2 regions of the Pseudobutyrivibrio sp. JW11 genome follow, and region 2 is predicted to be linked to the other one. Evidence: riboswitches for the same ligand, from Rfam matches in the RefSeq annotation. Region 2 holds a riboswitch; the other holds the start of a gene.
The links. Region 2 has a riboswitch for thiamine pyrophosphate ahead of thiE (thiamine phosphate synthase). Riboswitches for the same ligand answer to the same signal wherever they lie in the genome.
Positions count from the first base shown of each region.

Region 1 (6,957 bases), on a different contig from region 2:
AAAGCGTGGTCTTATGTCTAATGAGGCAGGCCAAGGTACAATCACAATGCCAGCAGCTGCTTCAGATGCAAAGCATCCATGTGATCAGGGCTGCGTTCAGGCAATTGGAGTTTTTCTTGATACAATTGTTATTTGTACACTTACAGGCTTTGTTGTAATCATGGGTCGTGTATGGCTTACAGATGCAGGCGAAGCATGGTTCGAGCTTGGCAAGCTTCCAAAGTATCTTGCCTCAGCAGCAGAGCTTACACCAGGCACAGCATTCAACGTAGTAGTAACCTTACTTATTTCACTTTGTTTTGGACTTTTTGCATTCACTTGCTTGTTAGGCTTCATGTCCTTCTCAGAAATCTGTGCAAATAGAATCAGCAGAAGCAAGGTGTTCATAAATGTTATTCGTATACTCGATATAATAGTTATCTGCTTTGGTATGCTTACATCAATCGTAGGAATGGACTTAGGTGCCCTTTGGGATTTATCAGATTTCGCAAACATTCTGATTGCATACTGCAACATTCCACTTTTATACATCGGATTTAAGTATGTTAAAAAAGCCCAGATACATTACGAAAAAGAAGATGGCACACCATTTACATCAGAAGTTGTTGGCATTGATGTAAAGGTTTGGGATGAGAAAGCAAAACAATAGAATATATTTTATGTAAAATGTACATTAAAAAAGGCTGGTCAATTTGACCAGCCTTGATTTATTTAGTTTTAAGATGGTTTTAGGTCTCAATATATGTAGATGAGCTTACAGTGGAAATGTTTTCCATATATGTGATGGATGTTCCACCGGCTGCACCTGCATTATTTGCTGAGTTAGATCCAGAACTGTATGAGCCATTCTTCCACTGCTCAAATTTATCTAATACAGCATCGTAAGTTTTAGAAGAGATGTCTGGCAAATCCTTGCCCCAAGTTCCAGTTGCCTGCTCGTAGCCCTTCTTGAAGGCATCTAAGAGCATGTCTGCCTTTGATGTATCTCCGCCAGAAAGTGCGATGGCAAAATCTACAATTCTATCAGATGTCTGGTTAACACCCCAGTATCCATCTTCGGAAATATCTTCCTTTGCCTTTGCAATTGTTTCCTCGTCTGCTGTGAATTTACCTTCTGCAAGGAATTTCCACATATCATCCTGAGTAGCAATAGCAAATGTGCTTCCCTGACCATTAATTGTTTTCATAACAATATCTAAAAGATTGTTAATCATCTTTTCCTGGTCAGCCTTCAACTGCTGGATAAGAGCAGTTCTATCTGTCTTTTTGTAGTTGTCTGTTGTCAGTGATTGTTCATCAGATTTTTCATAAACAGCAGCTTCATCGGAAAACTTTGATGCGCTGATTTCCTGTTTTGATGCATTGAATTCAAGTGTTTCTGTAACCGAACCATCAGAATTTGTAGTCTTAGAATAGGTACCTGCTATATTAGAAGATACGCTGCTTAATGTGCTTAACTCCATAATAATAACCTCCTTGTTACTGTGGCCATGAATAAAAAACCATATGGAAATCCTTTTCCTATTCTTATTATCGGATGCTAATTGAGAAATATTTATTATTAGATTGTATTTATTTTAATACAAAATTCTTGTAAAAGTGTGGTATCTTTGTTAAAATTTATTAAGATTGAATACAAAGAACAATTAAGTACAAAATACACACAAGTACAAATTTTAATGGAGTAGTAATTTCTTTTCAATGGATAATATAGATCTTAAAGCATTAGCAAAAATAAATATCGGACTTGATGTTACAGGAATCAGGGACAATGGATATCATGAAGTAAGAATGATTATGCAGACAGTCAATCTTTTTGACAAGGTCAGCATTAAGAAGCAGGAGGGGGATGCTGTTACCATGAGCACCAATCTTCGCTTTCTTCCTGTTAACGATGACAATCTTTGCATTAAGGCAGCAAAGCTTCTCATGGAGGAGTTTGATATACACACTGGTGTGCATATCAGCCTGGAAAAACATATCCCTGTTGCTGCAGGCATGGCAGGCGGTTCTACAGATGCAGCTGCTGTAATGTTTGGAATAAATAAACTTTTTGATTTGAATCTCAGCAGAAAAGATTTGATGGAGCGAGGCGTTAAAATCGGAGCCGATGTACCATACTGTGTAATGCGTGGTACAGCTTTGGCAGAGGGAATTGGAGAGGTGCTCACACCACTTTCACCAATGGTGAAGTGCCCAGTGCTTATTGCAAAGCCAGGCATTTCAGTTTCTACAAAGCAGGTATATGAATCTTTGGATTCATGCTTTGACAATGTTAAGCATCCAGACATCGATCAGCTGATTTCAGATATTAAAAATCAGGATTTACATGCCATTTGCAACCACATGGGAAATGTACTCGAAGAGGTTACAATTCCACTACATTCAGTTATTGCTGATATAAAGAAAATCATGCTGGATTATGGAGCAGTTGGCGCAATGATGAGTGGTAGTGGTCCTACTGTATTTGGCTTTTTTGAAGACAACAAAACAGCAAAGGCAGCCAAGGAAGCACTTACTGAGAGCAAGCTGGTAAAGCAGCTTTATCTCACTACACTTTTTAACAACAAGTATTAATTAGTTTCACACATGAAATAAGGAGATTTAAACAGAATGACTGAAAATCTTACACTTCAAATGGATGATTATTTACCACTTCGCGATGTGGTGTTTAACACCCTACGCGAAGCTATTCTTAAGGGCGAACTCAAGCCAGGTGAGAGGCTAATGGAAATGCATTTAGCTACAAAGCTTGGAGTTAGCCGTACACCTATCAGAGAAGCAATCAGAATGCTTGAGCACGAGGGACTTGCTGTTACAATTCCACGTAAGGGCGCTCAGGTTGCTAAAATGACAGAAAAAGATTTACAGGATGTACTGGAAGTAAGAGATGCACTTGATGCTCTTGCTGTGGTATGTGCCTGCGAAAGAATGACTGACGCTCAGTTTGTAGAGCTCAAGGAAGCTATGAAGGCATTTGAGTCAGCTACTAGAACTGACGATGTTCGCAAGATTGTGGAGGCTGATGAGGCATTCCATGATGTGATTTATGCAGCAGCTGCAAATCCTAAGCTTGAAAACATAATCAATTCTGCAAGAGAGCAGATGTACAGATATCGTTACGAATATGTAAAGAATCCATCTGTTTACGCGCAGCTTATATCTGAACATAAATCTATAATTGACGGTTTCGACAGAAGAGATGTAGATTTCCTGAAGGATATAATGCATGTTCATTTGTCAAATCAGATAAATGCTGTTCGTGAATTAATTAGAGAACAAAAATAGATTGGAAATAAATAATGACAGGAACAAAATGTAATATTAAACTTTGCTCCAAGCAAAAGATGGGCCACGAATCAGAGACTACAAATGAGGAGTATGTGGGTTCATTTATTGATAGAGGTAGTAAACGTTACCTTTCTTATAATCGAGTTATGCCAGAGGGCCAAAAGGTAGATTGTCTAATAAGCTTTGAACACAACAAGCTTACATTGACTCAAAAAGGAGACATTCAATCAAAGCTTGAGTTTGCCCCAGGGGCTCGAACCAGAAATGCTTACAATACACCAATGGGCATGATGACTATTGTGGTTCACACAAAGCGTCTTGTAATCGAGCAAAAGGATACCGAAATCAATCTTTTAATTGATTACGATTTGGAAGCCGGTGGCGAACCTATCAATACAGTGATAGAAATTAAAGCAACGTTAGAATAAGAAAACGCCAGAGATTGCCTCTGGCGTTTTTGTTATTAAGAATTATTCAGTAGCCATATTTTTAAGTCTGTTCATGACATCTCTTACTGGTGGAATGAAAAGAATGATAAGTGTTACAGCAGCCTCAGCAAAGATGTAGATTGCGTTGTAAGCAAGTGAGTAAGCTAGTGGATTCCAACCTTCCCAAGCCCATTCGCCAAAGAAAATCCATCCTGAGATTACCGCAAATACGTAGCGTCCTAAAACAGCTGCGATGTAACCTTTGATAAGACCATATTTAGAATCCTTGAAGAATCCAGATAATCCAAGAGCACCAAATGCGAGTATGTAATCAACAATAACCTGTGCTGGGAAAAGAATATAAGGATCAACAATGAGGTTTAGCAATCCATAGGCAACACCTGTGATAATTCCTACGATTGGGCCGAACCAGAAACCTGGAAGACAAGCAACAAGCATTGAAAGTAATGTAATTGAGCCACCAGTTGGGAATTTAAATACCTTAATATTAGACAAAACAAAAGCAAGTGCCATAGAAGCAGCACAAAAAGCTAGTTGCTTTGCAGAAAATGTGATTTTTGTTTTTTCGTTAGACATGTGATTAATCATTAAAAAAATCTCCCTTCATACATCAATGCTAGGAGATTCGTCTATCGCTTCCTTACGCTGGTATTATCCAGTTCAAGTATTAAGGGTCGGTGCAAGCACCTCTCAGCATATGCGCCCCTAGCAAAATATTTAATTTCGATATAAAAATATCACTTGTAGGAAATATAGTCAATGAGAAAATAACAATTAAATTGCAGTAAATAAAACAACATTGTAGAATGTAACTATAAGAGATTTTGAAAAGATAGGATATTAAATGGTAAATACAGAAAAGATTATAGAAAGAGTAATACTTGTATCAGTTAATGAAGGGGATGAGGTAGAGGCTAAGGATTCCCTTCACGAGCTTGCAGAGCTTTGTGAAACTGCCGGTGCACAGGTTGTGGGAGAAATCATGCAGAATCTGGAGCGCAGAAACCCAGGCACATATGTGGGCTCTGGCAAGGTTGAGGAAATCGCAAATCTAATCTGGGAGACAGAGGCTACAGGTATTGTTTGCGATGATGAATTAACACCAGCACAGATGCGCAATCTTGCTGATGCGTTAGATACAAAGGTCATGGATAGAACCCTTATTATCCTTGATATTTTTGCTGCCCGTGCAGGCACAGCAGAGGGAAAGATTCAGGTTGAGCTGGCGCAGCTTAGATATGAGATGACTCGATTGACTGGCTTTGGTAAAAACATGTCTCGTGTGGGTGGTACTGCAGCAGGTGGCGGCGGAGCTATCGGAACTCGTGGTCCTGGTGAGAAAAAGCTGGAGATGGATAAGCGTCTTATTGCAGGTCGCATTACTCAGCTGAAGAAAGAGTTAAATGACGTTGTAAACCATCGTGAGCTTACACGTTCAAAGCGACAACGAAATGGCGTGCCTGTAGCGGCTATTGTTGGTTACACAAATGCAGGCAAATCATCACTTTTAAATAAACTTACAGATGCAAACATCCTTGAGTGGGATGCTCTTTTTGCAACCCTTGATCCAACCACTCGTGAGCTCCTCTTGGATAATGATCAAAAGATTCTGCTCACAGATACAGTAGGATTCATTAGAAAGCTTCCTCATCATTTGGTGGATGCTTTCAAGAGTACATTGGAAGAAGCTAAATATGCAGATTTCATCATTCACGTGGTGGATGTAAGCAATCCTCAGATGGATCGTCAGATGGAAATCGTATACGAGACTTTGGATAAATTAGGAGTTAGCGACAAACCTGTTCTTACTATTTTTAATAAAGTAGATAAGCTTGAGGATGAGCTGGATTATCACGATTTAAGAGCTGATTATACAGTACACACTTCCATTAAGACAGGAAAAGGCCTGGATAAAGTGCGAGAAATCCTTGCTACTTTGATGCGTGGAAATAAGGAATATATTGAGCGATTAGTGCCTTACACAGAAGCTGGAAGTATTGCAAAGATTAGAGAGACAGGAGAATTGATTTCAGAGGAATATCGTGAAGACGGTATTTTCATCAAGGCTTATATCTGAATTTACACAAATTTTACTTATATCATAGAAAATACTTAGACAATGGCATTCTAACATGTTATGATTATCAAGGACTAAAAAAAGAAGGATTAAGGATTTTACTTTTCATGAAGGAAAAGTACGGTAGAAGGAGAAAATAATGACTTTAGCAGAGATATTATCACTTCTTGGTGGAGTGGGTCTATTTCTTTTCGGAATGTCGATTATGTCTACAGGCTTAAAAAACAGCTGTGGAGATAATCTTCAGGTTATTCTAGAGAAGGCTACTACAAACAAATTTGTAGCAGTCATCGTTGGTATAGCTATGACAGTATTGGTTCAGAGTTCATCTGCAACCGATGTTATGGTTATTGGTTTTGTAAATTCAGGTATGATGGCGCTTTCACAGGCCATCGGCGTTATCTTAGGTGCCAATATCGGTACAACAATCACAGCACAGATTACAGCTTTTAATATTGCTACATTCACACCATTCATTTTGTTTATTGGTGCAGTAATGTATCTTTTCATGAAGAGAGATATTGTTAAGCATTTAGGTTCTTTCTTTATGGGATTCGGTATGCTTTTCCAGGGAATCACAATCATGAAAGCATCCATTGCACCACTTGCAAATTCAGTGATGTTTAAGAACTTCCTTGCTGGATTAACAAATCCATTTGTAGCTCTTGTATTTGGTATTGCATTCACAGCATTACTTCAGAGCTCATCATCTGCAACAGTTATCTTCCAGACATTCGTCGTGCAGGGAATATTGGACTACAATGTAGCAGTTTACTTGATTATCGGTGCAGCCATTGGTTCAGTTACACCAAACCTTTTGGCATCACTTACAGCCAACAGAAACGGCAAGCGTTCAGCTATTTTGAACCTTTTGTTTAATGTAATAAGAGCAATTGTAATCGTAGTTATTATAAATGTAACACCACTTCTGACATGGATTCAGTCTACATCATCTGATCCAGCCCGTCAGATAGCTAACACACATACAATCTTTGCTATTTTAGCAGTTTGTATTATCTTCCCATTCACTGATTACATTATTAAGCTTACATACATGTTTATTCCAAAGCTTCCAGAGGAGACTCGTGCAGCAGAGGACAGACAGCTTGTATTCATGACTCAGGTCAACAATGTGCCACC
Region 1 is NZ_FOWB01000001.1:231,533-238,489, forward strand. Features, by position in the region: gene BM102_RS01025 (alanine/glycine:cation symporter family protein) at 1-649, shown strand, start outside; gene BM102_RS01030 (hypothetical protein) at 729-1,463, opposite strand; gene ispE (4-(cytidine 5'-diphospho)-2-C-methyl-D-erythritol kinase) at 1,702-2,577, shown strand; gene BM102_RS01040 (GntR family transcriptional regulator) at 2,614-3,288, shown strand; gene BM102_RS01045 (YwiB family protein) at 3,303-3,719, shown strand; gene thiT (energy-coupled thiamine transporter ThiT) at 3,762-4,328, opposite strand; TPP riboswitch at 4,361-4,457, opposite strand; gene hflX (GTPase HflX) at 4,585-5,817, shown strand; gene BM102_RS01060 (Na/Pi cotransporter family protein) at 5,957-6,957, shown strand, end outside.
Region 1: it holds a riboswitch for thiamine pyrophosphate, as region 2 does, so the genes downstream of both, thiT (energy-coupled thiamine transporter ThiT) here and thiE (thiamine phosphate synthase) in region 2, are expected to answer to the same signal.

Region 2 (6,957 bases):
ACACTCATGCAAATATTTGTAATCCTTTACGTTTACCGGATATATTTCGATTCCAACCATTTTGAAATATTTTCTGGCAATCTTACATGCCTCGCCTATATATTCAACATCTGATTTTGCAGGGCTTTCTCCGGTGAGAATTAAGATTTCCTCCATTCCACTATCTGCAATAACCTGCATTTCATGCTCTATCTGTTCATATGAAAGCTTTAATCTTTTGATTTTGTTATAACAGTTAAATCCGCAGTATACGCAGTAATTCTCGCAGTAGTTGGCTATATAGATTGGTGTGAAAAGATATACCGTATTTCCGAAGTGCTTACTTGTTTCCTGCTGTGCCTTCTTGGCCATCTGTTCCAAAAAAGGTTCCGCAGCTGGAGAAAGAAGTGCCTTAAAATCCTCTATTGAGCATTTATCGCTGGCAAGTGCTCTTCTGACATCTGCAGCTGTGTATTTGTTGTAATCATAGGAATCAAAATGTTCCATTACGTTTTTACGTACATCCGACTCAATAATATCCATACCTGGCAAGTATTCCATGTGATTGATTCTAGATGAAGGGTCTGTCTCAATCTGGTGCTTGCGCTCTAGCCCTGTTGCAGATAATTCCTTTGAATCAAATAAAAATGTGTTTTCCATGATGCCTCCTAATGTAAGAAACCTGTAAGTGGATCTGATGCTGCTGCGCCACGAGTAAGCACTCTTCCAAGGCCTGCCAAGTATGCTTTTCTTCCTGCTTCAATAGCGTCCTTGAATGCTGAAGCCATAAGTGTCAAATCTCCTGCTGTTGCAAGCGCAGTATTTGCCATTATTGCCGCAGCCCCCATTTCCATTGCTTCACATGCCTGTGATGGCTTTCCAATTCCAGCATCTACTATAATAGGCAAATCTATTTCATCAATAAGAATCTGTATAAACTCTTTTGTAGCCAAACCTTTATTTGAACCTATAGGTGATGCAAGTGGCATGATGGATGCAGCTCCAACATTTTGCAATTCTCTTGCAACATTCAAATCTGGATACATATAAGGCATAACCACAAAGCCTTCTTTTGCAAGAATTTCTGTTGCTTTTATTGTTTCGTAATTATCAGGAAGGAGATACTTGGTGTCTCTCATTATTTCTATTTTTACAAAGTCGCCACAGCCCAATTCTCTGGCAAGTCTTGCGATTCTTACTGCTTCCTTGGCATCTCTTGCGCCACTTGTATTTGGAAGTAAAGTTACATTCTTTGGAATATAATCCAAAATATTTTCTTCATCCTTGGTATTCGTTCTTCGAACTGCAAGAGTGATTATTTCTGCTCCAGCATCTTTGGTTGCTGCCTCAATAAGCTTCATCGAATATTTTCCTGATCCCAAAATAAAACGAGAATCAAATTCTTTACCACCGATTACCAGTTTGTCATTTTCCATTCCATTTTCCTCTTTCATTTTTATGCGTCTAATTCTCCAATGAGAATTTTAAGTACCATATTTGCTTCGTGTGCTCCGCAAACCATCACTCTAGATGAAATCAACCCAATACCATCATTAACATCACTAACCCCATCTCCTGAAAGGTAGAATCTCTTTGATACTCTTCTAGTCTTTATATCATTTGCACTGCCAAATCCCGCCATTCCCGAGCTAGATAGAATATATTTATCTGACATTTGTTCTAGTACTAGATTAACAAGCATAGCCTTACTTTCAGGTGAGTCAAAAGCCTCACAGACAATATCCGCCTTTTCTATCAATGGTTTTGTGTTAGCCTCGGTCAGCTTTATGTTATGAGTCTCAATCTTTATGTATGGATTTATTTCATGTAGATTAGCCGCCATTGCATCAGTTTTTTTCATACCAACCTGATTGATTTTGTAATGCTGTCTATGGAGATTGCTTACATCCACAAAATCATAGTCAATCAAAATCAAGTGGCCTATGCCCGCCCTTGCAAGACATGTGGCTATATTAGATCCCAAGCCACCTAGCCCACATATTGCAACCACAGCCTCGTCGAATTTTTTTTGATTTTCTGCGCCATGTCTATCTACAAGCGCCTTATAGAACTCATCCTTTGTCGGTATCAATCAGCCGCCTCCTACAAAACTTACTACCTCAACAACATCCCCATCCTTTAAGATGGTCTCATTAAATGTTGTCTTAGAAATGATTTCTTCGTTAATCTCCACAGCAATAGTTCTGACGTCAAATTTAAAATCATCCAGTACAGTAGCAAGCGTCTTGTTTGCTAACTCATACTCTTTTCCATTTAAGAAAACCATTACTTCTCCTTTCCTTCTAGCTGGCCACACAATGATTAAGTGGACCGTTACCTTTACCTAAATCCAGATTTGCGCCAATAGCTTTTTCTATATATGACTTCGCATTTATGATAGAGTCTTTCAAGTCGTACCCCAGTGCCAAATTCGATGCAATAGCACTTGATAATGTGCAGCCTGTTCCATGAGTGTTGGTGCTATCAATTCTTTCCCCTTCAAACCATGTAACACATCCATTATCAAAAAGAACATCGCTTGCATCCTCCACGCAGTGACCGCCTTTTACAAGAACTCCACATCCATATTTTTCACCAAGCTTTTTGGCTGCCTGCTCCATATCTATTTTGTCTTCTATCTTTGTGCCGGTAAGGGTTTCTGCTTCAGGTATATTTGGTGTAATAACTCTAGCCAGTGGAAATAACATTTTTGCCATCACTGCTGGGGTGGAGTTTTCCATCAATCTACTTCCGCTTGTAGCCACCATAACCGGATCCACCACAATATTCCTTGCTCCAAACTCCTTAAGCTTTCTAGCTACCACTCGCACTTGCTCCACTGATGGAAGCATTCCAATTTTTACCGCATCCGCCGGAATATCAGTCAAACAAGCATCTATTTGTTCTTCCAGGAAATGTGGCGATGATTCCACAATCTCTGTTACCCCTGTGGTATTTTGTGCAGTAAGTGCAGTGATTGCTGTCATTCCATAGACTCCATGTGCAGTCATCGTCTTTAAATCTGCCTGGATACCTGCACCACCACTACTATCGCTTCCCGCAATTGATAAAACTACCTTCATCCTTTTATCTCCCTAAATTTCTTTTTCATACTTTCAGCAGCATTTCGTGGCGAATCTACTTTCATAATGGCTGAAACAGCGCAAACCCCAGCTATGTCAATTCCTTTTAATACATCCATATTGGAAGCATTCAAACCGCCAATAGCATTAACTGGGATAGGAACTGCCTTACATATTGCATCCAATGTCTCCGTGGACGTAATGATAGTTTTTACTTTTGTAGTAGTTGGATAGATTGCGCCAACTCCCAGATAATCAGCCCCAGCCTCATATGCTGCTTTTGCTACATCCACTTTCTTGGCAGTAGCTCCCAAAATCTTATCAGGGCCGATAATCCTTCTTGCCATCTCAAGAGGCATATCCTCTGCCCCTAAATGGACCCCCTCGCAATCCACAGCAAGCATTACATCCACACGATCATCAATAATCAGCGGAACATTGTACTTTCTGCAAATCTCATGTACTGCCTGTGCCAGTTCAATATATTCCTTTGTGGTACGATTTTTTTCTCGAAGCTGCATCAAAGTTACGCCGCCCTTTAAGGCATCCTCAACTCGCCACAGGAATTCATCTAGCTCATACGGTGTACTGTCAGTAATAAAATAAAGCTCGCTATTAAATTCCATTATTCCTCCTTTTTTGCATAAAAAAACGGAAGCTACCTGATTTCTCAAATAGCTTCCGCATAATATCAATATCATTATTAATCGGCGTCCCTACGTTGGCATTATCCAAATCAGGTTCTCGGTCGAAGGTCACACCTTCCTCTCAGCCTGTCTACAAGCTCCCGTCTCATATTAAATTCCTTACATATAATGCTACAAGTGTGGCAAAAAATCAACACCTAATTGCAAAGTGCCTCCACCTGTTCTTTCTTTTCGAAGAGGACGCAGCCACCTACGTGGTCATCCTTTAGGATGTCGCCTGCCTGGAGTACCTGGAAGAGACGTGACGAAATGGCTCCACGAAGGCCCATGTCCATTACGTTTGTGTCGGAGAATGGCGAGAATGGGCATGGCTCAGCTCCACCATGGGAATTGATGTGGAAAAATCCTCTGCCTGCTGCAACACATCCGCCTGATGACTTTTCATCACCTGGGAATGAAATGAAAACCATGTCCTCATATTCCTCACGAAGAGTGGCAATTCTAGCTCTAAGCTGCTCTTCCTGGTCCTCGCTAAGGGCAAGGTGCTTGCTCTCATCTGATACAGGAACATACTCAACATAGATTACAGCCTTGCAGCCATATCCCTGAAGCATAGATACAAAATCATCAGAAAGAACATCGTCAAAGTTTTCTGTAGTAACTGTAACTGAATTGCCGAAGATTTGACCATTCTTTTTGAATGTTTCCATGTTTGAAATAAGCTTATCGTAAATTCCTTCGCCACGACGGCTGTCAGTTGCTTCCTTGTGTCCTTCAATACTCATGATTGGCACAAGGTTTCTGTTTTTATCAAATAACTCAAAGTACTCATCACTGATGAATACTCCATTTGTAAAGATTGGGAAAAGAATATTAGGCTTCTTTGCAGCTGCCTTGATGACACCTTTTCTAAGAAGAGGCTCGCCACCAGCAAGAAGAATAAAGCTGATTCCTAAATCCTCTGCTTCATCGAAGATGGTAAGCCACTGTTCATCGCTAAGCTGATTTACAGGCTCGCAATCCTTTGTGGCGTCGTTCTGACGAGAATAACAGCCTGCACAATGTAAGTTGCAATTGCTAGTGATTGATGCAATTAGGAATGGAGGAACATGTAAGCCCTCTTCCTTGAATTTCTTTCTAACATCAGCAGCTTTCTTTGTTGCTAATGCAAACTTTGCCATAAAAATGCTTTCAGCTGGATCTTTCAAAGTAGCACGAATTGAATCCTTTACAACTCGCTCTACTCCAGCTGTCATATACGCTTGAATATCAAATTCCTTTTCCATATATACACCTCTTAAATGATCTTATCATTCCATCGCATCGATTGTGTGTGATTCGATTTTGTAAAATCATTATACTCCTGTTGATAATCATTTTCAATTATAAATACATAGTAAAAAAAGCTGCCCGCCAGCAGCTTTTTTTGGGAGAATGATATATGAAAAAGTTTTATCGCTCTTGCGATGATTGTATATTACTCTCCCATTATGAACTTGTACTGTTACTTATCTGAAATCTATGTGAAGATTGTAAAAATCAATTTTATTCTTCACCAATTCCTTGCATAGCCTTATCCAGTAGCTTCTTTAACTGAGCCTTTTCCTCATCTGAAAGATTAAGACACCCTTTCATTTGAGCTGGAACCTTTTTAGCTTTTTCTTTTAATGCCTGTCCCTCATCTGTAAGCTTAATAACAAGCTTTCGCTCATCCTTTTCAGATCTTCCTCTGGTAATCATGCCTTGCTTTTCTAATCGCTTTAAAAGTGGAGCCAAAGTGCCTGAATCCAAATGCACGCACTTTCCAATTTCTCCTTCAGTCAAATCGCCAGCCTGCCATAAAGCCATCATGACAATATACTGGGTGTAGGTAAGATTAAGTTCCTCAAGAGGCTTTCTATACTTACGTACAACCTCCTTAGCACATGCATACAATGGAAAACAAAGCTGATTCTCCAAACATAATACCTTGTCCGATGTTTTTGTCATTTTATACTCTCCTGTAATTCGTTCACATTAGTATTGTGTACAATAATAATGTATCAACGATATTACAGAAAGTCGATATATAGCTAAACGCAAATACTAAATCATTTTGCATTGATTTAATTTTACAAAATTAAGCGCAGATAAATGGACGTATTTCACTAGGAGCAAATTCCTGTATGATGCCGGCTAGTTTATCGCATGGCATTGGATTTGGTTCCAATAACCAGCCACATACGTACTGACATATGCCACATACGTACATCTTAATCAATGCCATCATTTCATCAGATAACTCATCTTTTCCTGTTTTACTTTTCACTTCTTTTACAAGTAAATCACGGTTTGTATTGGCCATCTGAAAAACAAAAGAATCCATCCCCTTGGTATTCTTTAATGCGTTGACTATAAAGGACTTGTTGTCCATAAAATACTGTAGATTACAACTAATTGTATCTTTCCATGTCCAGCCATCTTTCCCTACGTTTTTAATATGCTTTTGCGCTTCCTGCAAATAAATCCAGGTAATCAAATCATATTTGTCCCTAAAATGATTGTAAAAAGTAGGCTGTGTCATTCCACAATTATCAGTGATATTTGTAATCGTAATTTTATTAATTGGTTTTTTCTCTGCCAACTCTTTGAAAGATTCCGCCAAAATTTCTTTTGTTGACATCCTATGCATAGCCTCTCCCCCTTCCTACTATGCTTATTTTACCAATATTTTTCTTGCAACTTCAATACCAACTTTATAAGATGCAATTCACATAATTTAGCTATGACTTCTTGCTGACAGAAAAACAGAAATCTATACAATTCATCAATATTACGTGATATACTCTTTAATTGTATGATATGTGTTTGGGGAATAATCAAGATTTAGGAGACCCATTATGACTAAAAATAACAAACTCAAGGGAATCATTTGTATTCTATTAGCCGCTGTCGGCTTTTCACTTATGACATTTTTCGTCCGTATCTCAGGCGATTTGCCAACCATGCAAAAAGCATTCTTTAGAAACTTCGTGGCCATGTTTGTTGCCATCGCAGCTCTTCTAAGGGCCAACGTAGGAATTAAAGTTGAAAAGCCAAGTATTCCTCCTTTGTTTGCAAGATGCTTTTTCGGAACATCAGGACTTATTGCAAACTTCTATGCTATCGATAGATTAGGAATTGCCGACGCCAACATGCTAAATAAGCTATCACCATTCTTTGCTATTATTCTTTCTATTTTTATTTTGAAGGAATATCCAAAGCGTGTT
Region 2 is NZ_FOWB01000005.1:138,944-145,900, reverse strand. Features, by position in the region: gene thiH (2-iminoacetate synthase ThiH) at 1-639, opposite strand, end outside; gene BM102_RS07170 (thiazole synthase) at 648-1,415, opposite strand; gene thiF (sulfur carrier protein ThiS adenylyltransferase ThiF) at 1,436-2,071, opposite strand; gene thiS (sulfur carrier protein ThiS) at 2,072-2,266, opposite strand; gene thiD (bifunctional hydroxymethylpyrimidine kinase/phosphomethylpyrimidine kinase) at 2,283-3,062, opposite strand; gene thiE (thiamine phosphate synthase) at 3,059-3,688, opposite strand; TPP riboswitch at 3,759-3,863, opposite strand; gene BM102_RS07145 (radical SAM/SPASM domain-containing protein) at 3,907-4,995, opposite strand; gene BM102_RS07140 (MarR family winged helix-turn-helix transcriptional regulator) at 5,255-5,698, opposite strand; gene BM102_RS07135 (TetR/AcrR family transcriptional regulator C-terminal domain-containing protein) at 5,829-6,371, opposite strand; gene BM102_RS07130 (DMT family transporter) at 6,589-6,957, shown strand, end outside.